4 regions of the Kitasatospora sp. NPDC022856 genome follow, and region 4 is predicted to be linked to each of the others. Evidence: riboswitches for the same ligand, from Rfam matches in the RefSeq annotation. Region 4 holds a riboswitch; each other region holds the start of a gene.
What was found. A riboswitch is a leader RNA that binds a small molecule or an ion and turns the genes downstream of it on or off. The one in region 4 is predicted to bind cyclic di-AMP.

Region 1 (2,193 bases), on a different contig from region 4:
CGGTCGAGCGGTCACCCGACATGACCATCCCGGGCGGTCGTACGCCCCGCACCCAGCGGAAGTCCGACCTCAGGTCAGAGGGAGACGCCGTGCGCCCGCAGGTAGGCGATCGGGTCGATGTCCGAGCCGTACTCCGAGCCGGTGCGGATCTCGAAGTGCAGGTGCGGGCCGGTCACGTTGCCGGTGGCACCCGAGAGGCCGATCTGCTGGCCGGCGGTGACGGTCTGACCGATCTTCACACCGATCGAGGACAGGTGCGCGTACTCGGCGTAGTGGCCGTCGGCGAGCTTGATCTCGACCTCGTTGCCGTAGGCGCCGCCGTTGCCGGCCTTCACCACGGTGCCGGCGCCGACGGCGCGCAGCGGGGTGCCGGTGGAGGCGACGAAGTCGGCACCGGTGTGGTGACCGGAGGCCCACATCGAGCCGGCCACGCCGTAGGCGGTGCCGAGCTTCGGGTTGGCGAGGGGGGCGACGAAGCCCGAGGTGCTGGCCGCGGCGGCCGGCGCCGCGGGAGCGGCCGGAGCGGCCGGCGCCGCGGGAGCGGCCGGAGCGGCCGGCTTCGCGGCGGGGGCGGCCGGCTTGGCGGCCGGGGCCTCGGCGGGCTTGGCGGCCTGGACCGGCTTCGGGGCGGCGTGCTGGGCGGCCGGCTTCTGCGCGTCCTGCGAGACCTGCGGCTTGGCGGCCGGGGCGGCGGGCTTGGCGGCCTCGGCGGCGGCCGGAGCGGCGGCGGCCTTGGCACCCAGCGCGAGCTGCTGACCCGGGAAGATGAGGTTCGGGTTGGCGCCGACGACCGAGCGGTTGTGGTCGTAGAGGGCCTTCCAGCCACCCTCGACCTGCTTGGCGTCGGCGATCTTCGACAGGGTGTCCCCGCCGACGACCTTGTAGCTCTCCTCGGCCGGCGCGGCGGCCGGCTTGGCGGCCTCGGCGGCCGGCTTGGCGGCAGCGGCCGGCGCGGCGTCGACGCTGGTGGCGCCGGTCCAGGTGGAGGTCTGCGCGGGCTTGGCGGCCGGGGCGGTGTGGGCCTGGGCGCTGATGGTGGTCACCAGCGGGAGGGCGAAAGCGGCGCCGGTCACGGCGGTGGCGATGCCGATGCGGGCGGCGCGGGGCAGGGTGATACGACGAGCCTGTGCGGGCATGGCGAACTGTCCTCTCCGACGCCTGCGAGGTGAGCTGTCGGGTTCGGGCTGGAGTTGCCCGGCCGCATAGCGCGGCTTCACCCCAAGCCGGACCGTGAATTCCGGTCCGGCGACTTACCTTTGGGTCCCCCGCTCCTGCCGTACAGAGTTCGGTTCGTACCACCGGGCAGCGGCAGGACTAGGCGTTCCACCCGGTGGCCACCCGGTCCAATGCCGGGCGGTCGCTGAACTAAAACTCATCCGCCCGGGCGAAGCAATGTCGATCTCTTGAATCGACAACCACTCCCGGGAAGGCCGTGACACTCCGAATGATCGGCTGCACAGTATGTGCACAATCGATTCACCGCGTGCCACTGATCCACGACGCTCCGCCGATTTCGGTGTCCGTACGCATACGATCACCTACGGAAAGCCATCCGCCGACACACCCCCGGTGACCCTTGTCACGTCGCGTCCCGGAGCGCAGGATCAGGCGGTGGCCACCTCCGAGGCCGGCACCCTGCGCCTGGGCACCGCGCAGGGCCGCTGGGTACTACTGGCGACGGTGCTCGGCTCCAGCATGGCGATGCTCGACGGCACCGTCGTCAACGTCGCACTGCCCCGGATCGGCACCGATCTCGGCGCTCCGCTCGCCGCCCTGCAATGGACGCTCAACGCCTATCTGCTCACCCTGGCCGGCCTGATCCTGCTCGGCGGCGCGCTCGGTGACCGCTACGGCCGGCGCCGCGTCTTCCTGATCGGCGTGCTCTGGTTCGCCGCCGCCTCGGCGGCCTGCGCCGCGGCCCCCACCATCGAGGTACTGGTCGCCGCCCGCGCGGTGCAGGGCGTCGGCGGGGCGCTGCTGACCCCCGGCTCGCTGGCGATGCTCCAGGCGGTGTTCCACCCTGACGACCGCTCGGCGGCGGTCGGCCTCTGGTCCGGCCTCGGCGGGGTGTCCGCCGCGATCGGCCCGTTCCTCGGCGGCTGGCTGGTGGACGGCCCCGGCTGGCGGTGGATCTTCCTGTTGAACGTCCCGCTCGCCGCCCTGGTGGTCGCGGTGGCCTCCCGGCACGTCCCG
Region 2 (2,193 bases), on a different contig from region 4:
ACCGAGAACGAGGCCGCGGCGATGGCCTTCATCCTCCTCTTCGCCGGGTTCGAGACGACCGTGAACCTGATCGGCAACGGCACCTACGCTTTGCTGCGCAACCCCGGGCAGCGGGCGCTGCTCCAGGACTCGATCGCCCGCGGCGAGACCGCGCTGCTGGAGACCGGTATCGAGGAACTCCTGCGCTACGACGGTCCAGTGGAGCTCGCCACCTGGCGGTTCGCGACCAGCCCGCTGACCATCGGCGGCGTGGACATCCCGGTCGGCGATCCGGTGCTGGTGGTGCTCGCGGCGGCGGACCGGGACCCGGCGCGGTTCGCCGACGAGAACACCCTCGACCTGGCCCGGACGGACAACCCGCACCTCGGCTTCGGGCACGGCATCCACTACTGCATCGGTGCGCCGCTGGCCCGGTTGGAGGGGCGCGCGGCGCTCACCACCCTGCTCACCCGGTTGCCCGATCTGCGACTCGCCGCTAGCCCGGAGGAGCTCCGCTGGCGCGGTGGCCTGATCATGCGTGGACTGCGCGATCTCCCGGTGGAATTCACCCCCGAGAAGCCCTCCGCGGCACCGGTGGACGGGCTCTGAGCAAATCCGTCCGGCGACCCCCGGCGGTGTCTCGATCTCGTCGCGCCGAGACCGCGACACGCTGACGGGGTGTCGCCGACACGCCCTATCAGCGGGTATGAATCAGCATCAAACCGGACATAGCCCTGTCGTTGGTAGGCGATCGGCCACGCGCCGTAATTTATGTGTGATACCTGCGATATGAGCTTGTTATTGATGTGAGGATCTGTCTACCCTCCCTGGAGTTCGCAGCTGCGGACCTCGTGCGCGGAACGCCGAATCCTGCCCGCCGCGTTACGGGAAACCGACCAGAACCCTTGGGCAGGGGCGGGGGAACCAGGTTTGTTGCCGTCCCCCACGGCTTGGGGTGAAGCCGCCCGCGCGGGCAGAAGGCGTCCGCGTCGTGCGGCCGGGCCACCTCCCGGTCCGAACCCGACAGCTCACCTCGCAGGCGTGCGGAGAGGGACTTCCCCATGCTCTTCGTCGGAACCGGCCGTCACCGTCGTCGCACCCAGACCGAGAAGGCCATCGCCGTTGCCGGCGTGGCCGGCGTCGGACTCGCCCTGCCGCTCCTCACCGCCACCGGCGCCTCGGCCGCCCCGGCCTCGACCTGGGACGCGGTCGCCCAGTGCGAGAGCGGCGGCAACTGGGGCATCAACACCGGCAACGGCTTCTACGGCGGCCTCCAGTTCACCTCCAGCACCTGGAAGGCGTTCGGCGGCACCTCGTACGCGCCGCAGGCCCACCAGGCCAGCCGGGCGCAGCAGATCTCGGTCGCCGAGAAGGTCCTCGCCTCGCAGGGGCCGGGCGCCTGGCCGGTCTGCTCCCAGAAGGCGGGCCTGGCCAAGGGCGGGGCCGCGGCCTCGGTCGACACCTCCTCGGACGCCGAGCCGACGGCCGCCGCCAAGCCGGCCCAGTCGAAGCCCGCGCAGAAGCCGGCGCAGAAGCCCGCCCAGAAGCCGGCCCAGCAGCAGGCTCCGAAGCCCGCCGCCCAGCAGCCCGCCCAGCAGGACGACCGGGCTCCGGGCTTCGCCGGCCAGCCGGGCTGGGACGCCGACGCGAAGGTCTTCTGGTACCAGAGCGACGGCGCCTGGTACTGGACCAGCCACCAGAGCGTCTACCAGCAGTACGCCGGTCAGCAGGCCGCCCAGCAGACGAGCGGGTACGCGGGCCAGGACAGCCGCCCCGCCGCCCACGGCGCCCCGGCCGCGGTCGCCGCCCAGCAGCGCACCGGGCACGGCTACACCGTCCAGTCCGGTGACACCCTGTCGACGATCGCCGCCGCCCAGGGCGTCGAGGGCGGCTGGCAGACGCTGTACGACGGCAACCGCGGCACCGTCGGCACCGACCCCAACATGATCCTCCCGGGCCAGCAGCTCGATCTCGGCTGACCGCCCGTGTGGTGACTCCCCGTGCGGTGACGCCACGAAGGGGGCCGGTTCGGCCCCCTTCGTCCGCATCCGGCCGCATTTCGTGGGACAACCAGGTGAACTACCGGTGGGTAGCCCGGCCACACGCTGAGACGGGACCGAGGTCGACGTGGTCCCGGGAGCCCGTGCGGTTAGGCTCTGGTCGTAACGACTCCGCAACCATCCGGCCGACAGCACCCATCGTCAGCCGAACCTG
Region 3 (2,193 bases), on a different contig from region 4:
CGACGTTGCCCGCGGCGGCGAGGGTGAGGCTGCGGTCGGCGGCGAAGGTGAGCGCACCGCCCGGCTCGACCAGCAGCGAGCCGATCGCGGCGTCGGTGTCGAGCAGCACCCGGTCGGTGATCCGGACGGCGCTCTGCGGTCCGGGTACCCGGCCGCCCCAGCCGGCCGGGTCCGACCAGGGGCGGCCGCCCTGGTCGGGGGTGGGTGCGGGGGCGGCTCCGGCGGTGGGCTGCCCGGGCGCGGCCGTCCCCTCGGCGGGGGCGCCGTCGGGGGCGCCCCCGGGCGTCCCGGACGGCGACGCGGCGCCGTGCCGGTGCTCCGCGGCCGGGTCGGCCGCTCCCGGCCCCGTGGCGGGGCCCTCCGCGGCGGCGACGGGCGCGGAGCGGCCGTCCAGGGAGCGCCGCAGTGCCTCCTCGCCGCCGACCGCCGCGAAGACCGTGCCGACGGCGAGCCAGCGCAGCATCGTCCGCCGGGGCAGGGGAGTTCGGGGCTCGGCGGGCGGGATGTCCGCTCTGCGGTGTTTTGCCCGGCGGTGCGTTCCACGCGGCCGCTCGGCCGGCGCACCGGCCTCCGGACCCTCGTCCATGGCCATCGCTGCGAAGCCCTCCCCCCAGACGGCCGCGTCGGTCCTGCTGCCCTGAAGCATAGGCAGTTGCCGTGACTCCGACGGGCGTTGCGCGAAATCGGTCATTTCTGATCATGGTGGACAGCCATTTAGCACGCTCTTCATAAACTGTGATGACCGTCACACATGTTTGCGGTTTGAACTTAAGTCTGCTTAACGTGCTCCCCGTTCGTGGCCACACGGACCCAGCCCACCCGCAACGCCGAGTCCTGCCGTCGGGTGCGCTGGCAGCGCAGAACGCACCACGGCAGGAGCGGGGGAACCACAGGTAAGTCGCCCGGGACCGGTTCGTACCGGTTCGGGGCTAGGGGTGAAGCCGCGTCCACAGCGCGGCCGGGCAACTCCAGCCCGAATCCGACAGCTCACCTCGCAGGCGTGGGAGAGGACCGCGTCACCATGCTGCCCACCAACGGCACCCGCCTGTCCGGCCGCACGCGCCGAGCGATCGCCACCCTCGGCGTCGTCGGTATCGGCCTCACCATCCCCTGCCTCACCGCCGGCTCCGCCTCGGCCGCCTCGGTCGCCACCTGGGACAAGGTCGCCCAGTGCGAGAGCACCGGCAACTGGAGCATCAACACCGGCAACGGTTTCTACGGCGGCCTCCAGTTCACCAACTCCACCTGGGCGGCGTTCGGCGGCACCAGCTATGCCGCGCGTGCCGACCTCGCCACCAAGGACCAGCAGATCGCGGTCGCCGAGAAGGTGCTCGCCGTCCAGGGCCCCGGCGCCTGGCCCGTCTGCTCCGTCCAGGCCGGTCTGACCAAGGGCGGCACCCCGGCCGCCGTCGACACCGCGACCGCCGCCAAGCCGGCCGCCCCGAAGGCCACCCCGGCCCCGGCGCAGACCCCCGCCCCCGCCGCCAAGCCGGCCGCGCCCAAGGCCGCCCCGAAGGCCGCCGAGACCCCGGCCGCCGCCGACTCCGCCCAGCAGTCGCAGGGCCGGAACTGGCAGCAGTACCGTCAGGACGCGCAGGCCTCCTCCGACTACACCGTGGTCGCGGGCGACTGGCTCTCCTCGATCGCCGACAAGAACAACGTCCAGGGCGGCTGGGAGCGGCTCTACGAGCTCAACCGCGGCACCCTCGGCGACGGCCCGCACCGCATCTACCCGGGCCAGCACCTGAGCCTGGGCGACCGCGCGAAGACCCGGGCCTCGGACGAGTCCGGCCAGGGCTTCGACTGGTTCAACCGCTCCTCGGGCGCCACCGGCAAGGCCGACGGCTCCACCGCGACCGCCACCAAGCCGGCCGCGCAGACCCAGGCTCCGGCCGCCAAGCCCGCCGCCCAGGCGTCGGCCGAGGCGCCGGCCCAGGCCGCCACCGGCAGCATGGCCGCCGCGGTCTCCTTCGCCCAGTCGAAGGTCGGCCAGGCCTACGTCTACGGCGGTACCGGCAACGGCGGTTGGGACTGCTCCGGCCTGACCCAGGCCGCGCTGCGCGCCGCGGGCGTCTCCGTCCCGCGGGTCGCCGCCGACCAGGCCGCCGCCAGCACCCACGTCTCGCTGGACGCCCTCAAGGCCGGCGACCTGCTGTTCTGGTCCAACAACGGCCAGGACTCGGGCGTCTACCA
Region 4 (2,193 bases):
GGACCAGCTCCAGGACCAGGTGGCTCGCGGCCAGGACCAGATGACCCAGCTTCAGGGCGGGCTGGCCGAGGTGGCGGCCGAGCAGTACCGGACCGGCGGCATCGACCCGTCCGTCCAGCTGATGCTCGCCTCCGACCCGTCCGGCTACCTGGACAAGGCCGCCAGCGTCCAGCAGGCCAGCTCCAGCCAGACCGAGGCGCTCAAGGGCCTGCAGGACCAGCAGCGCCGGCTGGACCAGCAGAAGGCCGAGGCGGCCGCCGTCCTCGCCTCGCTGGACAGCACGACCAAGGACCTGAACCAGTCCAAGGCCGAGGTCAACAAGAAGCTCAAGGAAGCCCAGGACCTGCTGAACTCGCTCAGCGCCGCCGACCGGGCCGCGCTGAAGGCCGCCCAGCAGCAGGCCGACCGGGCCTCGCGCGGCAGCGAGCGCACCGACCTGAGCAGCCTCCCGCAGGGCAGCGGCTTCGCCGGGCAGGCCGTCGCCAACGCGATGAGCAAGCAGGGTTCGCCGTACGTCTGGAGCGCGGTCGGCCCGAACTCCTTCGACTGCTCCGGTCTGATGGTCTGGTCGTACGCGAAGGCCGGCGTCTCGCTGCCGCGCACCTCGCAGGCGCAGGCCAACTACGGCTCGAAGGTGGCCTCGCTGGCCGACGCCCAGCCGGGCGATCTCATCATCTACCGCCCGGACCGCAGCCACGTCGGGATGTACATCGGCAACGGGATGGTGGTCCACGCGCCGCACACCGGTGACGTGGTGAAGGTGATGAAGGCCGACGCGATGCCGATCAACGCGATCCGCCGGGTCTGACGGACCGACATGCCCACGGGCCGGGATCCGGCCCTGTGATCCGCGCCACCCCCGGAACCGGGGGTGGCGTCGGTGTCTGCGGCCGCATCATGACAAATGATCAGCTCCATGTGGGCGTGTGATCACACCCGGTCATATTCACAAATGAACTTGGATATTCTTCCGGCATTTTTCTGACAAGGATTTGAACGGATCACGGTTCTGTTACTAGGGTCATGCCTCGAACCACCGCACAGTCGATCACCCAGCAGGGGTGGCGGCGGAGGTTTACCGCCGAGTTCGTGAAGCAGCGGGGCAGAGCATCTGCCCGTCGGGGAGTCCAGTAGTCGGGGGCGCTGTGGAACGGAGCCGGGGAACCATGTTCCTCCGGGGTGAATCGGCGCCAGGTCGACCGTCGTGCGGTCGGTGAGGCGTCGTAGGGCACGCTTCCGGCCCGAACCCGTCAGCTCACCCGGTAGGCGGACGTAGGAAGAAGGAGTCCGCCTTCGTGGCGTCCCATCGTCGTCCCAAGCCCGCCGGCCGCGCCCGGGTCTCGATTCTGACCGGTGTCGCCGCCGCGGCGGTCGCGCTCTCCGCGCAGTCCGGCGCCCACGCCGACCCGACGCCGACCAAGGATCAGGTCAAGGAGCAGATCGACCAGCTCAACGAGCAGGCCGAGCAGGCCACCGAGAAGCTCAACGGCGCCCAGGCCAAGCAGCAGGAGCTGCAGAAGCAGGTCGGTGAGCTGCAGGACAAGGTGGCCCGTCAGCAGGCCGCGGTGACCGAGGCCCAGGGCGGTCTCGCCGAGATCGCCGGCGAGCAGTACCGCAACGGCGGCATATCGCCGACCGTGCAGCTGATGCTCTCGTCCAGCCCGGACAGCTTCCTCAGCCAGGCCGGCGCCATCAACCAGGCCGGCAGCACGCAGTCCGGTGCGCTGAAGGACCTCCAGGAGCAGCAGCGCAGGCTCGACCAGGACCGCAACGAGGCCCAGGGCAAGCTCGGCGAGCTCGAAGCCACCACCCAGCAGCTGAAGGCCTCCAAGGAGGAGGTCCAGGGCAAGCTGGCCAAGGCCCAGGACCTGTACAACTCGCTGTCCGAGCAGGAGCGCCAGGCGATGCGCGCGGCCGAGGAGAAGGCCGCCGCCGAGGCGAAGGCCAAGGCGGACGCCGCCAAGGCCGAGGCCAAGGCCAAGGCGGACGCCGACCGCGCCTCCCGCGACAACACCCGCGACCAGCTGCCCGCCCCGTCGTCGCCGGCCGCCAAGCCCGCCGCCGCGGCCGCCGCGCCGTCCGCGCCCGCCGCCAACGGCTCGCGCGCCGCCGCCGCGATCGCCGCCGCGGAGAGCAAGCTGGGTGCCCCGTACGTCTACGGCGCGGCCGGTCCGAGCTCCTTCGACTGCTCCG

Region 1: another riboswitch for cyclic di-AMP. It lies ahead of ACZ34W_RS23915 (M23 family metallopeptidase); the one in region 4 lies ahead of ACZ34W_RS00960 (C40 family peptidase).
Region 2: another riboswitch for cyclic di-AMP. It lies ahead of ACZ34W_RS31820 (transglycosylase family protein); the one in region 4 lies ahead of ACZ34W_RS00960 (C40 family peptidase).
Region 3: another riboswitch for cyclic di-AMP. It lies ahead of ACZ34W_RS16670 (transglycosylase family protein); the one in region 4 lies ahead of ACZ34W_RS00960 (C40 family peptidase).

The regions. Positions count from the first base shown of each region.
Region 1 covers NZ_JBVHHE010000018.1:148,762-150,954, forward strand. The annotation lists gene ACZ34W_RS23915 (M23 family metallopeptidase) at 75-1,136, opposite strand; cyclic di-AMP (ydaO/yuaA leader) riboswitch at 1,141-1,301, opposite strand; gene ACZ34W_RS23920 (MFS transporter) at 1,612-2,193, shown strand, end outside.
Region 2 covers NZ_JBVHHE010000037.1:44,547-46,739, forward strand. The annotation lists gene ACZ34W_RS31815 (cytochrome P450 family protein) at 1-588, shown strand, start outside; cyclic di-AMP (ydaO/yuaA leader) riboswitch at 863-1,035, shown strand; gene ACZ34W_RS31820 (transglycosylase family protein) at 1,041-1,958, shown strand.
Region 3 covers NZ_JBVHHE010000011.1:259,406-261,598, reverse strand. The annotation lists gene ACZ34W_RS16675 (DNA polymerase III subunit gamma/tau domain-containing protein) at 1-463, opposite strand, end outside; cyclic di-AMP (ydaO/yuaA leader) riboswitch at 890-1,014, shown strand; gene ACZ34W_RS16670 (transglycosylase family protein) at 1,001-2,193, shown strand, end outside.
Region 4 covers NZ_JBVHHE010000001.1:215,049-217,241, reverse strand. The annotation lists gene ACZ34W_RS00965 (C40 family peptidase) at 1-808, shown strand, start outside; cyclic di-AMP (ydaO/yuaA leader) riboswitch at 1,132-1,285, shown strand; gene ACZ34W_RS00960 (C40 family peptidase) at 1,296-2,193, shown strand, end outside.